3 regions of the Kitasatospora sp. NPDC017646 genome follow, and region 1 is predicted to be linked to each of the others. Evidence: riboswitches for the same ligand, from Rfam matches in the RefSeq annotation. Region 1 holds a riboswitch; each other region holds the start of a gene.
The links. A riboswitch is a leader RNA that binds a small molecule or an ion and turns the genes downstream of it on or off. The one in region 1 is predicted to bind cyclic di-AMP.
Positions count from the first base shown of each region.

Region 2: it holds a riboswitch for cyclic di-AMP, as region 1 does, so the genes downstream of both, ACH4J0_RS05070 (NlpC/P60 family protein) here and ACH4J0_RS16325 (M23 family metallopeptidase) in region 1, are expected to answer to the same signal.
Region 3: it holds a riboswitch for cyclic di-AMP, as region 1 does, so the genes downstream of both, ACH4J0_RS31390 (M23 family metallopeptidase) here and ACH4J0_RS16325 (M23 family metallopeptidase) in region 1, are expected to answer to the same signal.

Region 1 is NZ_JBIRJC010000009.1:36,173-42,627, forward strand. Features, by position in the region: gene ACH4J0_RS16310 (hypothetical protein) at 1-397, shown strand, start outside; gene purB (adenylosuccinate lyase) at 513-1,943, shown strand; gene ACH4J0_RS16320 (MFS transporter) at 1,967-3,505, opposite strand; cyclic di-AMP (ydaO/yuaA leader) riboswitch at 3,818-4,000, shown strand; partial or broken gene ACH4J0_RS16325 (M23 family metallopeptidase) at 4,221-4,586, shown strand; gene ACH4J0_RS16330 (DUF2470 domain-containing protein) at 4,971-5,708, opposite strand; gene ACH4J0_RS16335 (RidA family protein) at 5,822-6,241, opposite strand; gene ACH4J0_RS16340 (IclR family transcriptional regulator) at 6,271-6,455, opposite strand, start outside.
Region 2 is NZ_JBIRJC010000002.1:438,614-445,068, forward strand. Features, by position in the region: gene ACH4J0_RS05065 (NlpC/P60 family protein) at 1-541, shown strand, start outside; cyclic di-AMP (ydaO/yuaA leader) riboswitch at 879-1,030, shown strand; gene ACH4J0_RS05070 (NlpC/P60 family protein) at 1,041-2,153, shown strand; gene ACH4J0_RS05075 (NlpC/P60 family protein) at 2,380-3,426, shown strand; gene ACH4J0_RS05080 (hypothetical protein) at 3,462-4,646, shown strand; gene ACH4J0_RS05085 (glycosyltransferase 87 family protein) at 4,659-6,014, opposite strand; gene ACH4J0_RS05090 (glycosyltransferase family 4 protein) at 6,247-6,455, shown strand, end outside.
Region 3 is NZ_JBIRJC010000028.1:26,066-32,520, reverse strand. Features, by position in the region: gene ACH4J0_RS31400 (alpha/beta fold hydrolase) at 1-804, opposite strand, end outside; gene ACH4J0_RS31395 (YiaA/YiaB family inner membrane protein) at 914-1,204, opposite strand; cyclic di-AMP (ydaO/yuaA leader) riboswitch at 1,400-1,556, shown strand; gene ACH4J0_RS31390 (M23 family metallopeptidase) at 1,569-2,426, shown strand; gene ACH4J0_RS31385 (hypothetical protein) at 2,480-3,355, opposite strand; gene ACH4J0_RS31380 (GNAT family N-acetyltransferase) at 3,398-3,985, shown strand; gene ACH4J0_RS31375 (sensor domain-containing protein) at 4,095-4,829, shown strand; gene ACH4J0_RS31370 (hypothetical protein) at 4,947-5,261, shown strand; gene ACH4J0_RS31365 (GNAT family N-acetyltransferase) at 5,308-5,754, shown strand; gene ACH4J0_RS31360 (hypothetical protein) at 5,751-6,455, opposite strand, start outside.

The DNA of each region.
Region 1 (6,455 bases):
CGCCAGGGTGGGCGGGGGTCGCGGTGTAGAACGGACGGGCGGCGGGGGTGCGCCAGTCGAGCAGCAGCGGTTCGTACGCCTCGTCGGACAGGCCGGTGCGGCCGATGTAGCGGACGGTGCCGTCGCGTTCGTCGAGGCGGCCGAAGCAGAGGCCGCGTTCCGCCGCGTCGAGCCGGGCGGCGTGCCGGGCGGCCTCGCGGGCGCGGACCTCGCGCTCCAGCCGGGTCTGGTGGGTGCCGCCGGCGGCCGCGCCGTGGTGGGCGCCGTCGCAGGTGCGGTGGGCGAGCTCCCGGGCGGCGTCCAGGTGGGCGTAGAGCCGGTCGAGGTTGGCCTGTTCGGTGCGCAGGGCTTCGGAGAGGGCGGGGTCCGCAGGTTCCGCTGGAGTTCTGTTCATTGATGTGGTATCCTTGCGGCGAGGAGTTTGTAGAGTGTATTCAGGTCTGCGTCGAAACGGCTCAGCCTACCCCATCCGCCGACGTTCGGCGTGACCTCGGCTGTTAGGCTTGCGAAGCGTGAGCGCGAAGCCCCAGATCCCCAATGTCCTGGCCTCCCGGTACGCCTCGGCGACCCTGGCCCAGCTGTGGTCCCCCGAGCACAAGGTGGTCCTCGAGCGCCACCTGTGGCTCGCCGTCCTGAAGGCCCAGCAGGACCTCGGTGTCGAGGTGCCCGCGACCGCCGTCGCCGACTACGAGCGGGTGATCGACCAGGTCGACCTCGGCTCGATCGCCGCCCGTGAGCGGATCACCCGCCACGATGTGAAGGCCCGGATCGAGGAGTTCAGCGAACTCGCCGGCCACGAGCAGATCCACAAGGGCATGACCTCCCGGGATCTGACCGAGAACGTCGAGCAGCTGCAGATCCGCCAGTCCCTGGAGCACGTCCGGGACCGTACGGTCGCCGTCCTGGTGCGCCTCGCCAGCCTGTCCGCCCAGCACTCCGAGCTGGTCATGGCCGGCCGCTCGCACAACGTGGCCGCGCAGGCCACCACCCTGGGCAAGCGCTTCGCGTCGATCACCGACGAGCTGCTGGTGGCCTTCCGCCGCCTGGAGGAGCTGATCGCGCGCTACCCGCTGCGCGGGATCAAGGGCCCGGTCGGCACCGCGCAGGACATGCTGGACCTGCTCGGCGGCGACACCGAGAAGCTGGCCGAGCTGGAGCGCCGGGTCGCCGCGCACCTCGGCTTCGACAACGTTCTGACCAGCGTCGGTCAGGTCTACCCGCGCTCGCTGGACTTCGAGGTGCTCACCGCCCTCGTCCAGCTGGCCGCCGCGCCGTCCAGCCTGGCCAAGACCATCCGCCTGATGGCCGGCCACGAGCTGGTGACGGAGGGCTTCAAGGAGGGCCAGGTCGGCTCCTCCGCGATGCCGCACAAGATGAACACCCGCTCCTGCGAGCGCGTCAACGGCCTGGCCGTCATCCTGCGCGGTTACGCCTCGATGACCGGCGAGCTGGCCGGCGACCAGTGGAACGAGGGTGACGTCTCCTGCTCGGTGGTGCGCCGGGTCGCACTGCCGGACGCCTTCTTCGCCTTCGACGGCCTGCTGGAGACCTTCCTGACCGTCCTGGACGAGTTCGGCGCCTTCCCGGCCGTGATCGAGGCCGAGCTGGACCGCTACCTGCCGTTCCTGGCCACCACCAAGGTGCTGATGGGTGCGGTGCGCGCGGGCGTCGGCCGGGAGACCGGCCACGAGGTCATCAAGGAGCACGCCGTCGCCTCCGCGCTGGCGATGCGCGCGGGTGCCCGGGAGAACGAGCTGCTGGACCGCCTTGCCGCGGACGAGCGGATCCCGCTGGACCGGGCCGCGCTGGACGCGCTGCTGGCCGACAAGCTGTCCTTCACCGGTGCGGCCGGGGCGCAGGTCGCCGAGATCGTCCGTCAGGTGGAGGCCGTCGCGGCGGCCTACCCCGAGGCGGCCAAGTACGCGCCGGCCGACATCCTCTAGTACGGCCGTCTCCTGACGGAGCCTCAGTTCTCCGACGAGGGCCCAGCCGCCGTTCCGGTGGCGGGGCCCTCCGGCGTGCGGGAGTGCCCGGGGTCGAACGGCGGGGTGGTGGTGGAGCACGGCCAGTCGCAGCTCGGCTCGGCCACCGGCTGCTCCTCGGGGGCGAGCACGTTGCCCCGGACGGTGACGGAGGCGATCAGTCCGCCGCAGACCAGCAGGCCGGCACAGATCAGCATCGCGGTGTGGAAGGCGGAGTCCACCGAGGACGGCACCCGGTAGGCGTCGCCGCTCAGCCCGGCCATCGCCGGTAGGGCGGCCACCGCGAGCAGGCCGGCCGCCCGGGCGGCGGCGTTGTTGACACCGCTCGCGATGCCCGCGTGCCGCACCTCGACGGCGGCCAGCACGGTCGCGGTCAGCGGCGCGACCAGCAGCGTCATCCCAGAGCCCATCACCGCGACCGCGGGCAGTACGTCCACCCAGTAGGAGGAGCCGGGGCCGATGCGCAGCATCAGCAGCACCCCGGCGGCGCACAGCAGCGGGCCGACGGTGAGCGGGACGCGCGGGCCGATCCGCTTGCCCAGGCGCCCGGCGCGCGCGGACAGGGTCAGCATCAGCAGCGTGATCGGCACCAGGGCGAAGCCGGAGAGCAGCGGCGAGAAGCCGGAGACGATCTGCAACTGCACCACCAGCAGGAAGAACACCCCGCTGAACGCCGCGTAGACGCACAGCGTGACCAGGTTCACGGCGGTGAACAGTCGGGAGGAGAACAGCCCGAGCGGCAGCATCGGATCGGGCGCCCGCCGCTCGACGGCCACGAAGGCGGCGGCGAGCAGCAGGCCGAGCGCGCCGCTGACCCAGACGGCGGGGGACAGGCCCTCCCCGGCGGCGGTGAGCGCGTAGGTGATCGCGCCGAGGGCGAGCGCGGCCAGCAGGGCGCCGGGCACGTCGAAGCGGCCGACGGCGGACTCGTCCCGGCTCTCCGGGACGTATCGGGAGGTGACGGCGATCACCGCGGCGGCCAGCGGCAGGTTCAGCAGGAAGATCCAGCGCCAGCCGGGCCCGTCCACCAGCCAGCCGCCGAGGAAGGGGCCGACGGCCGCCGACACCCCGCCCAGACCGGACCACAGGCCGACCGCGGCCGAGCGGTCGTCCGGGTGGAAGACGGCCTGCAGCATGGCGAGCGAGCCCGGGGTGAGCAGCGCGCCGCCGATGCCCTGGACGGCGCGGGCGGCGATCAGTACGTGGATGGTCGGGGCGGCGGCGCAGGCCGCGGAGGCGGCGGCGAACCAGACCACGCCGATCAGGAAGACCTTGCGCCGCCCGTAGCGGTCGCCGAGAGCGCCGCCGAGCAGGATCAGGCCCGCCAGGGTGAGCAGATAGGCGTTCAGGGTCCATTGCAGGGAGGCGAGGGAGGCGCCGAGGTCGGTGCCGATCCGGGGCAGGGCGACGTTCACCACGGTGCCGTCGAGCATCGCCATGCTGGAGCCGAGCACCGTCGCGAGCAGTACCCAGCGTCCCTGTGCGGTGCTCAGGCGCAGGGAGCCGGCTTCAGAGGTGGCCACGGGCCGATCCTGCGCCCGGTGGGGCGTACGTGACAAGGGTCACTGGGCGGTGTGTCGGTCGGCAACGGTGCGTGGGCGGACCGTCGCACTGGGGTGCGGTGGTCGGCGCAGGGTCGTGGATCAGTGGCGGCGAGTGAATGGATTGTGCACGTACTGTACAGCGGATCATTCGAAGGGTCACCGCGCCGGGAGACACGGTTGCTCGTTCAAGAGATCGACATTGCTTAGCCCGAACGGATGAGTTTTAGTTCAGCGACCGACCGGCCAGCCCGGACGGATCCGCCGGGTGGAACGCCGAGTCCTGCCGCTGCCCGGTGGCTCGCACTGAACTCTGTACGGCAGGAGCGGGGGACCCACAGGTAAGTCGCCGGACCGGAGTTCGCGCTTTTCAGGGCGCGGACGTCCAGGACCGGCTAGGGGTGAAGCCGCGCATGCGGCCGGGCAACTCCAGCCCGAACCCGACAGCTCACCTCGCAGGCGTCGGAGAGGAAATCCCATGCCTGCACAGGCTCGTCGTTTCGTCCTGCCCCGTGTCGCCCTGCCCCGTGCCGCCCGCACCGGCATCGCCACCGCCGTTGCCGGCGCCTCCTTCGTCCTGCCGCTGGTGACCGCGATGAGTGGTCAGGCCGCCGCCGCACCGGTCGCCAAGGTCGTCACCGCCGCTCCCGCCGCCGCCGGCTACGTCGCTCCGCTGGCCAAGCCGGTGCTGGGCGAGGCCTACGGTGTGGCCGGTTCGATGTGGGCCTCCGGGCACCACACCGGCCAGGACTTCATCTGCTCCACCGGCACCCCGGTGCGCGCGGTCGCCAACGGCGTCGTGGTGCAGGCCGGCAAGGGCGGTGCCTACGGCAACCAGGTCGAGATCAAGCTGGCGGACGGCAAGTACGCGCAGTACGCGCACCTGTCCGTGATCGGAGTGAAGGTCGGCCAGAGCGTCACCGCCGGCAAGCAGCTCGGCCTCTCCGGCGCCACCGGCAACGTGACCGGCCCGCACCTGCACTTCGAGGTGCGCACCGGTCCGAACTACGGCTCGGACATCAACCCGGTCAGCTACCTGCGGGCGCACGGCGTCGCGCTCTGACCCACCGGGGTTCCAGGAACCACCGCTGTCGTGGGGCGAATCGATCCTCCGGGATGGTCATGTCGGGTGACCGCTCGACCGGATGATCGCCGCGACAGTGGACACGGGCGCGGGACACGCCCACGGCCGGCCCGGCTTCACGGGACATCCCCTGGAGCCGGGCCGGCCCTCGTCGTTCTCCGGTCCGGCGCGGCGTGCGGCGCTTCGAACATGGCGTCAACTCGACTGTTCGGTGCGATGGGATGCGCTTCTACCGGGTGGTGGGTCGGCGGGGTGGTGACGGCGCCGGTGCCGCGACGCCGGCGGCCGGAGCTGTACGTGCGGATGGGGCGGACCGTGCCGGAGGACGCGGCGGAGCGTGACCGGGGCGGGCCTCGTACGCCGCTAGGGCAGGATCCGCCGGACGCCCCGGCCCCGGTGGACCGGCAGGCCGTGCTGGGCGGCGGTGAGCAGCTCGTGCATCCGGTGGCCGAAGTCCTCGGTGTCGCGGGCGGGTTCGGGGAAGACCAGGCGGACGTCGCGGTGGCCGTGCGAGTGGTCCAGGCGCAGCACCAGGCCGTGGCGGTCAAGGGCGAGCGGGCGGACGGCCGGGTGGTGGGTGAGCAGGGCCGGGTCGAGCAGGCCGGCGAGCAGGTCGAGGGCGTCGGCGTGGTCGTCGGCCAGGTGGGTGAGCAGCGCGGCCTCGTGGCGGGCCAGCGGGTCCGGGGTGGCGAGGGCGAGGTCGGCGGCGGTGAGCGCGTCGGTGCCGTACGGGGTGGCGAGGACGGCGTGGCCGACGTCCACCCGCAGGTGGACGCTCGGGCCGTCGTCGGCGAGGTGGGCCAGGTGCAGCCGGCCGGCCAGGGTCAGTCGGGCGCGGACGCGGTCGCGGACGGCGGCGGGGGAGACGTCGGTGACGTCGAGCACGACGGCCAGCCCGTCGGTGGTGCCGGCGGCGGCCGCGGTGAGCGGGGCGTCCATCGGGGCGCGCAGACGCAGCCGGGGACCGTGTACCGAGACCGGGGTGTCCAGGTCGTGGTGCTCGCCGAGGGCGCGGACGGTGAGTGAGGAGGTCGCGCTGAGCAGGTTGTGGACCCGGTCGGCGGTGGTGGGCTCGGGCACTTCGGCGTCGGACGAGTTCATGGACCAACCTCCCGATGCTTAGGTGAGCCTAACCTAATATCCCGCTGGGGTCGTGGCAAGCGCGAGGGCCCGGGCGCCGTGGTGGCGCCGGGCCCTCGGGCGCTGGTGGCGGATCAGGCGACGACGGCCTGGGCGTCGATCTCCACCAGCATGGGCTCCTGGGGGAGTTCGACGAAGACGGTGGTGCGGCAGGGTTTCACGCCGCCCGGCTCGATGTTCTCCTCGATGAACTCGGCGTAGACCTCGTTCATCAGCGGGAAGTCGGCGCGCTTGGTGAGGTAGACGCGGAACATCACCACGTCCTCGATGGTGGCGCCGCCGGCCTCGACGATGGCCTTGACGTTCTCCAGGGTGCGGCGGGTCTGGGCCTTCACGTCGCCGTGGTGGAGGTACTCGCCGGTCGCCGGGTCCTGCGGGCCCTGGCCGGAGACTTGGAGGATGGGGCCCTTGCGGACGCCCTGGGAGAACATCCAGGCGGGGGCGGGGGCGCCGTCGGTGCGGATCTCGGCCTTGTCGGAGGGCGCGGGGGGCATGGGGCTCCTTGCGGATCGGTGACGGTGTGTCAGTTAGCGTCGGGGAGGCCGCAGTCGGCCGAGACCGCGCGGGCGGTGGCGAGCAGCTGGGGGAGGAGGTCCAGCACCTGCTCGTACGGGAGGACGACGTCGGGGACGGAGATGGAGGCGGCGGCGACGACCCGTCCGCTGGCGTCCCGGATCGGGGCGGCGACGCAGTTGATGAAGGCCTCGT
Region 2 (6,455 bases), on a different contig from region 1:
CTCGCTGGACTCCACCACCAAGGACCTCAACCAGGCCAAGGCGGACGTCAACACCAAGCTGAAGGCCGCGCAGGACCTGCTGAACTCGCTCAGCGCCGCCGACCGGGCCGCGCTGAAGGCCCAGCAGCAGCAGGACGACCGCGCCTCGCGCGCCGCCGCCCGGGTCGACCTCAGCAGCCTGCCGCCGGCCAGCGGCTACGCGGCCGTGGCCGTGGCCAAGGCGATGAGCAAGCAGGGCTCGCCGTACGTGTGGGGCTCCACCGGGCCGAACACCTTCGACTGCTCGGGCCTGATGGTCTGGTCGTACGCCCAGGCCGGGGTCTCGCTGCCGCGCACCTCGCAGGAGCAGGGCAACGTCGGTACCCGGGTGCCGTCGCTGGACCAGGCCCAGCCCGGCGACCTGGTGATCTACGGCAGCGACCGGCACCACGTCGGGATGTACATCGGCAACGGCATGGTGGTCCACGCGCCGCACACCGGCGACGTGGTGAAGGTGATGAAGGCCGACGCGATGCCGATCAACACGATCCGCCGGGTCTGACGGCCCGACACGCCGGGCGGTCGACCCCGGCCCTGTGATCCGCGCCACCTCCCGATCCGGGGGGTGGCGCTTCGGGTTCGCCCGCTCCTCGTCCGCCCGGTGAGCGTCGATCAGCTTTGTGTGCAGCGGCGATCACGATCAGTCATTTTCACAAAAGAACATGGGCACTCTTCCATCTTTTTTCTGACAAGGATTTGAACGGATCACGGTTCAGTTACTAGGGTCGTGCCCCGAACCACCGCACTGTCGATCACCCAGCCCGGGTGGCGGCGGTGGTTTCCGTCGAGTTCGCGAAACAGCGGGGCGGTCGAAGCGACTGCCCGACAGGGGAGCCCAGTGGTCGGGGGCGCTGCGGAGCGGAGCCGGGGAACCACGTTCCTCCGGGGTGAATCGGCGCCAGGTCGGCCGTTGGTGGGCCGTGAGGCGTCGTAGGGCATGCTTCCGGCCCGAACCCGTCAGCTCACCCGGTAGGCGGAGTAGGAAGAAGGAGTCCGCCTTCGTGGCGTCCCATCGTCGTCCCAAGCCCGCCAGCCGCGCTCGCGTCTCGATCCTGACCGGGTTCGCCGCCGCGGCCGTCGCCCTCTCCGCGCAGACCGGCGCGCACGCCGACCCGCAGCCGACCAAGGACCAGGTCAAGGAGCAGGTCGACCAGCTCAACGAGCAGGCCGAGCAGGCGACCGAGAAGTACAACGCGGCGCAGGAGAAGCAGCAGGAGCTGGAGAAGCAGGTCTCCGGCATGCAGGACCAGGTGGCCCGCCAGCAGGCGCAGGTGACCGACCTCCAGGGCGGTCTCGCCGAGATCGCGGGCGAGCAGTACCGCAACGGCGGCATATCCCCGACCGTCCAGCTGATGTTCTCCTCCAGCCCGGACAACTTCCTCAACCAGGCCGGGGCGCTGAACCAGGCCGGTGACACCCAGAAGAACCAGCTGAAGCAGCTCCAGGACCAGCAGCGCAAGCTGGACCAGGACCGCACCGAGGCGCAGGGCAAGCTCGCCGAGCTGGAGTCCACCACCCAGCAGCTGAAGTCCTCCAAGGAGGACGTCCAGAACAAGCTGAAGGCCGCCCAGGACCTGCTCAACACGCTGACCGAGCAGGAGCGCCAGGCGATCAAGGCGGCTGAGGACAAGGCCGCCGCCGACGCCAAGGCCAAGGCGGACGCCGCCGCGAAGGCCTCCCAGTCGTCCGGCTCCGACCGTGCCTCGCGCGACAGCGGCCGCACCGACCTCGGCTCCTCGCCGGTCACGATCGCCCCCGGTAGCTCGCACGGCGCCGCCGCACTGGCCGCCGCCGCGACCAAGGTCGGCAGCCCGTACGTCTGGGGTGCCACCGGCCCGGGCTCCTTCGACTGCTCCGGCCTGATGGTCTGGGCGTTCAACCAGGCCGGCGTGTCGCTGCCGCGCACCTCGCAGGAGCAGGCCGGCGCCGGCACCCGGATCGGCACGGACCTCTCCCAGGCCCAGCCCGGCGACCTGCTGATCTTCTACGGCGACGCCCACCACGTCGGCATCTACGCGGGCAACGGCCAGGTGCTGCACGCCCCCAAGCCGGGCGCCTCGGTCCGCTACGAGGCCGTTTCCAACATGCCGCTGGCTTCCATCGTGCGGGTCTGATCGCACATCGGCGTTCACGGGCCCGGCCCTCCGTCACGGAGGGCCGGGCCTGCGGCTTTTCCGGGGACTCGCTCCGATGTCCGAATAGGGCTCAAATATTCGGGTCCGGAGGGGTTTGGACTCACTTGCCCGGACTCGCTAACGTCTGCCACCGGACTCCCGCTCGACGGCCGCCCACCGGGGCGCGGCCGCGGGGCCGTGCCGCAGGACTGGAGCCGCTGCCGCCATGCCCGTGCACCGCCCTTCCCAACTGCTCGCCCGTGCGCTGGTACTGACCGCGGCCGCCACCACGGCCCTGGGCGTGGCGACCGCCGGAAGCGCCCAGGCCGCTCCCCGGGCGCCGGACGCGTCCGAACGCAAGGACGTCAAGGCGCAGGTCGAGCAGCTGTACGACGAGGCCGAGCAGGCGTCGGAGAAGTACAACGCCGCGCAGGAGGCGCAGAAGCGGCTCCTGGCCGAGACCGCGAACCTCCAGGGCGAGGTCGCCGCCGCCCAGGAACAGTTCAACCAGCTGCGCGGGGACCTGGCCACGGTGGCCGGGGCCCAGTACCGCGGCGGCGGGATGACCCAGACCGTCCAGCTGATGCTCGCCACCGATCCCGGGGCCTACCTCGACCGCGCCCGCACCCTCGGCCAGGCCGCCGAGCGGCAGCAGGAGACGCTGCACGAGCTGGTCACCCGTCAGCGCCGGCTCGACCAGCGTCGCGCCGAGACCGCGGCCAAACTCGCCGAACTGGACCAGGCCCGCCGGTCGCTGGCCGAGAACAAGCAGCAGATCCAGCAGCGGCTGGCCGCGGCGCAGAAGCTGCTCAACGGCCTGGGCGCCGCCGAGCGGGCCAGGATGGCCGCCCAGGACGCCCGGGAGGCCGAGCAGCGCGCCACGCGCGGCACCGACCGGCTGGACCTCGGCACCGCCCCGCCGGCCTCCGAGCGCGGGGCGGCCGCGCTGGCCGCCGCGGTGCGGATGATCGGCTCGCCGTACGTCTACGGAGCCACCGGACCCCGTGCCTTCGACTGTTCCGGTCTGATGTACTACAGCTGGCGGCAGGCCGGAGTGACCCTGCCGCGGACCTCGCAGGCCCAGGCGTACGCCGGGCAGCGGATCAGCCTCTCCGAAGCACGGCCGGGAGACCTGGTGATCTTCTACCGGGACATGCACCACGTCGGGATGTACGCCGGCGGCGGGGTGATGGTGCACGCCCCGTACCCGGGTGCCAAGGTCCGGTACGAGAGCGTCAACTCGATGCCGGTCTCGGGGGTGGTCCGGCTCTGAGTGCGACGACTCCGGGCCCGGCGGACACACACCCGATGGACGCGGCCGGTCGCGTGCTGTCCCGGCGCGGTGCGCTGCTGCTGGCGGCGGGTGGGCTGGCCCAGCTGTCCCTGCCCCCGGCCGCCCCGACGGCGCCGCCGGACGGGCGGGCGGCCGACCGGCGCGCGGAGGTGGCCGGGCTGCTGGCGGAGCGGGCGCGCTCGCTGCCCGTCTGGTCCGGGCTCACCGGGGCCGGGGCGACGTACCGCAACCTGGTGCTGTCGCCCGAGCAGGGGGCCCCGGCGGCAGGCGGGCCGGACCGGCTGACCGCGTCCGTCGAGCTGGCGGTGCGGATCGCCGGGTACGACGAGTACCCCGTGGTGTACCCGCGCCGGATCGAGCTGGTCCGGGACGGGGGCGGCTGGCGGGTCGATCACGAGGAGGGCACCGACGGACCCCCGGCGCCGTGGGACCTCGGCCCCGCCCGGACCGCCCCGGGCGCCCGGTGCCTGGTGCTCGGCCTGGCCGGCGGGCCCGACCCGGCCGGTCTGGTCGCGGTGGGGGACCAGGCGGTGCCGGCCGTCAGCGCGGTCTGGGGCGACGGCTGGGCCGGCCGGCTGCTGTTCGAACTGCCCGCCACCGAAGCGCAGTTCGCCCGGCTGCTGGAGGCCGACCCGGCGGGTTGGACGGGCATGGCGGCGGTCACGGTGGCCGCCCCCGGCGCGCCCTGGCACACCCCGGCGGACCGGGTGGTGATCAACCCCGAGGCGTTCGGGCGGCTCAGCGACTTCGGCCGGCAGGTGGTGGTCACCCACGAGGCCACCCATGTCGCGACCCGGGCCGACACCCGGGCCTGGACCCCGCTCTGGCTCTCCGAGGGCGTCGCCGACTGGACCGCCTACCGCGAGTCCGGCCGCCGCCCGCAGCAGATCGCCCCCGAGCTCACCCGGGACGTCGTCGCGGGGAGGCTGCCCACCGCGCTGCCCGACGACGGGGACTTCGCGGCCGGCGCCACCGGCATCGCCCAGGCCTACGAGCAGGCCTGGCTCGCCTGCGACCTGATCGCCCGCCGGTACGGGACCGAACGGCTGGTCGCCTTCTACCGGGCGGTCGGCGCGGCCGACGGCCAGGGCGAGGACCGGGAGCGCCGGACCGACCGGCTGCTGCGCGGGGAACTGGGCGTCGGCCTGGCCGAGTTCACCGGGCTCTGGCTGGCCGAGGTGCAGGCGTTGAAGAGCTAGCCGGGGCCCGTCTCAGCGCCCGGCCGGGTGGTCGATGCCGTCCAGCAGGTCCTGCTCGTACGCGATGCCCGGACGGACCGGGTAGGCGGGGGCGGGCGGCAGTGCGGCGGGTTCGGACAGCACCACGGTGGGCGGCAGGGGCGCGGCGGCCCGGGTGGAGCGCCAGAGCCGGATGGCGGAGAGCACGGTGGCGGTCAGCAGCAGCAGGTTGCGCAGGCCCAGCACGGTGATCGCCAGCGGCTCGCTGTTCAGGACCTGGGTGAACATGGTCGGGAACTCGAGCAGGGTGAGCGGGCAGGCGAGCAGGATCAGCAGCGCCACCGGCCGCTGGCTGGTGCCGCGCACGGTCAGGCAGACCGCCGCCACGCCGATCAGCCAGACCAGGTACTGCGGGCTGATCACCCGACTGGTCACCACGAAGACCAGCAGCGTGCACAGCGCCGCGTCGTACATGGTGGCCGCGTTGCGGCGGCGGGCGGTGAAGCGCCACAGCAGCAGCCAGAGGAAGCCCAGCACGGTGCCGGCCATCATCACCTTGCTGACCACGCTGACCCACGGCCCGAGCATCTCGGGGGAGCCGTAGTTCATGGTGACCCTGCCGTTCCAGCCCCCGGCGATCCGGGCCAGGTGCAGCGGCAGGGCGCCGACCGACTCGACCTCGATGCCGCGGTCCTTCTGGAAGGCCAGGAAGCCGAAGGCGCCGTTCATCCCGGCCGCGAGCAGGAAGCCCACCGAGACGGCGGTGGCCGCGGCCAGCGTCCAGGAGCGGCGGGTGCGGCGGCCGGACGGGGTGCCGATCAGGCCGAGCAGCGGCCAGACCTTGACGATGCCGCCCAGGCCCAGCAGCAGTCCGCCGACCGCCGGGCGGCGGATCAGGGCGAGCAGGCCGGCCAGGGCGAGCGCGGTGACCAGGAGGTCGAAGCGGTTGTAGATCATCGGGCCGAGCAGCGGCACGCCGACCACCCACATCCAGGCGCCGGTCAGCGCCCGGCCCCGGCGCAGGCCGGTGCGGACCAGCAGTGCGGCCGCGGCGGCGTCGGCGATGCCGCAGATCACCCAGAACGAGGTCAGGTACGACCAGGGCAGCAGGCCCGGCAGCAGGATCACCAGGGCGGCGCCGGGCGGGTACTGCCAGGTCACGTCGTCGAACGGGAAGGTGCCGGTCTGCAGCACGCCGTACCAGGCGTGGTAGATCATCCAGACGTCGGCCGTGACGTCGCCGCCGGGCGACTTCAGCACGCCGGTCATCAGCAGCACCAGCACGGTGCGGGTGGCCACCCAGGTCGCCCCGAGGGCGGCGAGTGCCCCGAGCGGGCGGCCGAGGCGGCCGCGCGAAGTACCGGACTCGGTGGCCGGGGCCAACTCCACTGCGCTCCCTCGTTCGTCTCGACGTCCTCACCGGAGGCGTCGTGCTGACGGACGCCCGGGCCGCCGCGTCCGCGGCCCTGGGGCCGGTCTCCGGACCCACGTACTAGGACTGGCCCGGGGGTCAAACGGTTGCCGTGTGCGGTTCCGTTCCCGGCGGCTCATGGTGTTGACCTATCGTACGGATCACCCAGCGGTACACCGAGCACCCCCCGACCGAGCGAGCCGTGGCCTGATGCACAGAACCTTGATCGTCACCAATGACTTCCCGCCCCGCCCGGGAGGCATCCAGGCCTTCGTGCACAACATGGCGGTCCGTCAGCCCGCCGGGAGCGTCGTGGTGTACGCCTCGACCTGGCGGGACGGCACCGAGGTGCGGCGCTTCGACGCCGAGCAGCCGTTCCCGGTGATCCGGGACCGCACGAAGGTGATGGTTCCCACACC
Region 3 (6,455 bases), on a different contig from region 1:
GGGCAGCAGGGCGTCGGCGACGGCCTGCGGGTTGTCGGCCATCGGGTAGTGGCCGGATCCCTCGATCATGACCTTCCGCGCGCCGAGCTTCTCGGCCTGGAGGTCGGCGACGGCCTCGGGCTCGGGGAAGTCGGGGTCCTTGCTGCCCATCAGCACGAGGGCGGGGCAGCGGACGGCCGCGCTCCAGCCGATCGGCGCGGAGTCGCCGGTGACGTGGCCGCGGGTGGCGGTCCTGCGGCCGGGGGTCCGCAGGGCGGCGACCAGCCCGTCCACGTAGCCGTCGAGGTCGGCGGGCCGGGGGCCGGGGAAGGCCATCTTGCGGAGGTAGTAGCCCCAGACCGCGGGCCACCGGACCATCGCGGCGCCCATGACGGCCATGACGCCCTTCATGAGCGCGTTCGTCCGGTGTTCGACGAAGGCGTCGATGAGCGCGATCCCGGTGACCCGCTGGGGTGCGTCCCCGGCGAGCTTGACGACCGTCGCGCCGGTGTAGGACTGCCCGACCAGGACGGCCCGCTCGATGGCGAGGTGGTCGAGCAGGGCGAGGACGTCGGTGGCGACGGCGGAGGGGCTGTAGTCGTCCCAGGCGATCGAGGACTCGCCGAAGCCGCGCAGGTCCATGGTGATGACCCGGCGTCCGGCCGCGGTGAGCAGCGGGTGGAGGTGCCGGTACGCGCGACGGGAGTCGAGCATCCCGGGGAGCAGGACGACGGGGGCGCCGTCGCCCTGCCGGGTGTCGTCGTACGCGAGGCGGCCGCCGGGGACGTCGAGGTACTGGGTGCTCGGGGTGACGGTGCCGTTCATGGTGGGCCTCCACTGGCTCGCTCGATGCTGCCGATAGCCATAAAGCTACGGCTAATAGCCTTAGCCGTCAAGGCCGTCAAGGCCGTCACCGGTCGCGGGAAGCCGCCGCTCAGGCCCCCTCGACCCTGAACGGGTCGTGCTCGCTGAGCAGCTTCTCCAGCCGGGCCTGGTCGACCCGGGCGACGGTGTCCGAGGACTCCTGCCGGTCCCGGATCACCTTGGCCAGCGTGAAGGAGGAGGTGACGGTGTAGAGGAGACCGATCCCGAGGAAGGCCCGGGTCCAGCCGCCGACGGGCAGGTAGGCGATCCCGGCGGCGAGGGCCGTGCCGGAGATGGCGAAGGACAGGACGGCCTGGGCGTAGTACGCGGCCGTGGTGCGTGACTGCATCGGTGCGCTCATGGCGTCAGGATGCGGCGGGGCGGCCGGGCTGCACATGAGTAGGAGTACTCAGATGGGCCGGGCGGTTGAGGGGTCGTTCGTTGACGTCCGATCACCTGTTCCCCGGCCGTCGCGGACGGATGGCTTGGAATCAGGGCCTCCTAGGATTAACGTTTGATAACGCAGCGCGGTCGTCAATGCCGTACCCAGACGGCACCGTGCGCGTCGCCTAATCCCGCCGGCCGGCCTCCGGGCAGGTCAGGGAGCCGGGGAACCGTTCCTTGGGGTGAATCGGCAGGGCTCCGGCCCGGCCGTAGGAGACCTTCCTGCTCCGAACCCGTCAGCTAACCCGGTAGGCGCGAAGGAAGGAAAGGAGCGCGCCTCCGTGGCGTCGACGCACACCCCGGCACACCCGGCCGGCCCCGCAGCCGGTACCCAGCTCCTCGACCACCCCGGCCCGAACGGCTCCGAGCCCCGCGACGCCGGGCCCGCCGACCCGTTCGCCCCGGAGGCCGAGGCCAACCGCCACCGGATGCCGCGTCAGACCCGCGGGGCCTCCCCGTTGCTCGGCGTCACCGCCGTCGCCGCCACCCTGGGCGCCACCGGCTTCGCCTCCGCGACCCCGGCCGCCGCGCCCGCCGTCGAGGCCCCGGACGAGACCCCGGTCGCCCTGGCCGCCGACCCCGGACTCGCGCTCGCCGCCCGTATCCAGCAGCAGGCCGACAGCCAGCGCACCGCCGCCGAGGAGAGCGCCCGGGTGCAGGCCGCCCAGGAGGCCGAGGCCAAGGCCGCCGCCAAGGAGGCCGAGGCCAAGCGCGCCGCCGAGGAGGCCGAGCGGGCCGAGGCCGCCGCCCTCACCCTGCCGGTGAAGGACTACAGCCTCTCCGCCCACTACGGTCAGAGCGCCCGCTACTGGGCCCATCTGCACACCGGCCTGGACTTCGCCGCCGACACCGGCACCCCGGTCCACGCGGTCGGCCAGGGCACCATCACCTCGGCCGGCTGGTCCGGTGCGTACGGCTACCGGATCGTCGAGACCCTGCCCGACGGCACCGAGATCTGGTACTGCCACCTGTCCTCGATCATCAAGGGCTCCGGCCAGGTCACCTCCGGCCAGCAGATCGGCAAGGTCGGCGCGACCGGCAACGTCACCGGCCCGCACCTGCACCTGGAGGTCCGCCCCGGCGGCGGCGCCCCGGTCGACCCGGAGCCCTGGCTCCAGCAGCGCGGCCTCAACCCGTAACGGGCTCGGAGGGGAGCCCCCGGGGCCTGCTCGCCCAGGGGCTCCCCGCCGTCTCACTCCGGCGGCAACTGCGCCAGGTACGCCTCGATCTCCTCCGCCCCCGGCTCCGGCGCGAGCTCCGGGAACTCCTCCACCAGCAGTCGCGGCAGCCCGGGCACCGTCCACTCGCCGAGCAGATCGAGCGCCACCGCGGCCGCCGCCGCCTCGAACTCCTCGAAGCCCCCGGCCAGTTCGTCCGGCATCGGCCGCCCCAGCGCAGTCAGCTCGGCCAGGTTGCGGTAGCTGCGCCGCATCAGGCCCTGCTCCAGCAGCCGCCGTGCCCCGTCGGTGGCCATGCCGACCGACAGCACCCGGCCCGGCCCCCAGCCCTGCTCGTCCGGCTCGTCCAGCCAGCCGGTCGGCACCAGCGCCTCGTACCCGGCCAGCCGTTCCTCCTCGTCGAGGCCGGCGAAGCCGGTCAGCCAGTCCCGTACGGCCGCGAGGTCCGTCACGTCCACCCCGTGCGCGTGCAGAAGCACCGCGTACAGCCGGGGCCAGGTCACCAGGTCGGCGCGGCGCAGCAGCCCGGCCGCGACCTCGCCCTGCCACTCGGCCTCGGCGTGCAGCCGTTCCTGGCGCTTGGCGTTGAGCCGCTTCGCCGCCCGCTGGTGGTCGACCAGCAGCCGTACGGCGTCGCCGTACGCGAGCGGGTCCTCCTCCGGCGCGGGTTGGACGTAGAGGTGGAGCCGTTCGTACAGCAGGTGCTCCACCGCGTCGGAGGTCAGTTCGGGCCAGCCGTCGTGCATCCTGCCCTCGCCCAGCTCCAGCAGCGCCAGCACCGCGCGCAGCGGCGCCTCGGCCACCGGCGCGCGGTCCTGTCCGGCCGCCGCCCAGGTGAGCAGGTCGGCGGCCCTGGTGCGCGGGGCGAGCCGCAGGTCTTCGTCGTTCATGTTCCGAACGGTAGCCGCCGGACGGGGGTAGGGTCGGCAGCCATGGTCCCCGTACGCCTCACCGGTCCCAGGCTCGCCCTCCGCGAGTACCACCACACCCCGGCGGAACTGGACGCGCTGCACGCGCTGTACAGCGACCCGGAGGTGACCCGCTACCTCCCCTTCGAGCCGCGCGACCGCGAAACCTGCGCCGACCAGATCGAGCTCTACCTGGAGGAGGCGATGGCCGAGGAGCGGGACACCTACCGGCTCGCCGTCGTCCGGCGCGAGGACGCCGAGGACCCGGAGGACGCGCTGCCGGTGGCGCACGCCAGCCTCACCCTCGGCAAGTACCGCTCCGCCCACCTCGGTTACGTGCTGAGCCGCCCGGTGTGGGGGCGCGGCTACGCGGGCGAGATCGCCGGGCTGCTCTGCGGGCTCTCCTTCGGCCCGCTGGGCCTGCACCGGCTGGTCGCCCGGGTCGACGTGGACAACACGGCATCGGCCAAGGTGCTCACCAAGCTCGGCTTCCAGCTGGAGGGGCGGGTCCGGCACGACCTGTACAAGGGCGGCGTCTGGTCCGACTCGTACCAGTACTCGCTGCTCGCCGACGAGTGGACCGGCCCGCTCGCCCCGCCGCAGGGGGGTTAACCCCACCTCCGGTCCGCCGGTCCCCCGGATGCCGTCCGGGTCGCGTGTCGGCCAGACTGAAGTCCGTCAGTACGGGAGACCGCGAGAACGAGGGGCCGGGGGCCGCGAGATGAGCAACAGCACGCTGGGTCAGGAGTGGTACGACCGGGACGATCACGGCGACGGAACCCGTCCGGCCCGGGCCCGCCGGACCGAGCAGCCGCCGGGCTTCTGGCGCGCGCCGTTCTCCCGGCAGTACTACCGCGAGGTCGGATACGCGCTGACCGGCCTGCCGGTGGCGATCGTCGGCTTCGCCGTCTCGATCACCCTGTTCTGCCTCGGCGTGGGCACCTTCGTCACCGTCCTCGGCCTCCCGGTGCTGGCCGGCCTGACCACCGTCGCCCGCGGTCTGGGCCGGGCGGAGCGCGCCCGGGTGCGCGGGATGCTCGCCCTGGACGTGCCCGGCCCGGCGCCGGTGCGCCAGGTGCGTCCGGGCAACTGGGGCGCGATCACCGCGCGGCTGGCCGACGGGGCGGGCTGGCGGGCCGCGCTGCACCAGCTGGTGATGTTCCCCTGGGCGGTGTTCAGCTTCTGCCTGACCCTGACCTTCCTGGTGCTCGGCTGGGCGATGGCGCTCTACCCGGTCTACCACTGGGTCTTCCCGCGCTACACCTCCTGGCCCGGCTACCAGCTGTTCGACTACACCGACAGCCACCACGTCCGGCACGCCTACTACGTCGAGGGCACCGGGCAGATCGCCGCGTTCTCGGTGGTCGGGGTGCTGCTGATCTTCCTCACCGCGCGGCTGGTCCACGGCCTGACCGGCGTCAACCGGGCCGCCGCCCGGGGGCTGCTCGGCCGCTGAGCCCCGCTCGCCCCCGCCTGCCCCGTCCTGACCGCCTGCCTTGCCCCCCTGCCCGCCCCGCCCGCATCCGGATGCGCTTCGGATGCGGGCGGGGCGGTCCCGTGTTCGGATGACCAGGTGATCACCGCCGCGGCCCAGGAGCCCGCCCCGGAGCCGGACGTCCTGGTCACCTCCCGTCCGCTGGACGAGTACTGCGCCCTGTTCGGCCTCACCCGCGCCGGACTCGCCGCCCTGCCCGGCCCGCTGCTGGACTGCCCGGGCGGCGCGGCGGGCCTGGCCGCCGAGGCCCGCGAGCTGGGCTGCCGGGTGATCGCTGGGCGGCCCGCAGAGCCCGGCGGCCCTCCCCCGCACCCGGAGGGTCCTGGTGCTGCGGGCCGCCGACCGGGCTTGCCGACCGCCGTCGCCCCCGTCGGCCGCCGGCGCCACCGCTGAGCCCGATGTAATGGTCGCTGACCATATTCGCCCCTATACTCACCTCATGAGCGAGACCACGATCCGGCCCGCCCGACCGGCCGACGCCGACCGGCTCACCGCGCTGATCCAGGCCTCCAGCGCCTACCGCGGGGCGTACTTCGCGATGATCGACGGCTATGCCGTGGAACCGGACTACGTCGAACGCCACGAAGTCCGGATGGCCGTGGACCGCACCGACGACCGACTGCTCGGCTTCTACGCGCTGATCCACGAACCGGCCGAACTGGAGCTGATGTTCGTCGCCGACGAGGCCCAAGGGCTGGGCATCGGACGGGCGTTGATCACCGACATGCTCGACCGCGCCCGGGCCGCCGGGATCACGGCGGTCAAGGTCGTCTCGCACCCGCCCGCCGAGGGCTTCTACCTGCAGCTCGGCGCCGAGCGCACCGGCACCCGCCCGCCGCAGCCCCGGACCCCGTGGGAGCAGCCCGAACTGCGCTTCACCGTCTAGGAGTCCGACTGCCCCGCTCCCGGCGCAGTGCCCTCGCCCGGGCCCTGTGCCGAGCCCTGCCCCGGGCCCTGCGCAGCGCCCGCGGGCGCGCCGCTCCCCGCGGCGGTCGTCGGCTGCGCCGGGACGAAGGCCGTCGCCGGCAACCGGGAGAGGATCTTCTCCGCCAGCCAGCTGCGGTCCGACCCGTACGGAATCCCCCGCGGATCGACCAGCTGCGCCGCCACCGCCTCCCGCAGCCGCTGAGCCTCGGCGCCGGGCAGCCGGGAGAGCAGGCCCCGGGCGGCCAGCAGCGCGTGGTACTGCTCGAAACCCGAGCGAGGGTGCTCGATCGCGTCCAGCACGCTCGACAGGTCCGCCAGCGCAGGATCGCCCTGCATCAGCGCGAGCGCCTGGATCCGGCGGCCCTCGGTGCCGTCCGCGAAGAGGTCCCGCACCCGGTCGGCGGTCAGCGCCGAGCGCTTCGCGGTCGAGCGGACCTCCGCCACCACGCCGTCGGGCCCGGCCGGGGAACCCGTGGCGGGCGGCAACTGGGCGGCCAGCGCGTCGGGTTGACCGGCGCTGCCGCCGAGTATCCCGAGCTGCTGCATCGCGCGCACCCGCAGGTCGTCGGCGCCCACCTTGTCGCCCCGCCGGTCGCGGTCCTGACCGGCCAGGAAGAGGTCCAGCGCCTCGTCCGTCTCGGTCAGCACCCGCGGCAGCGC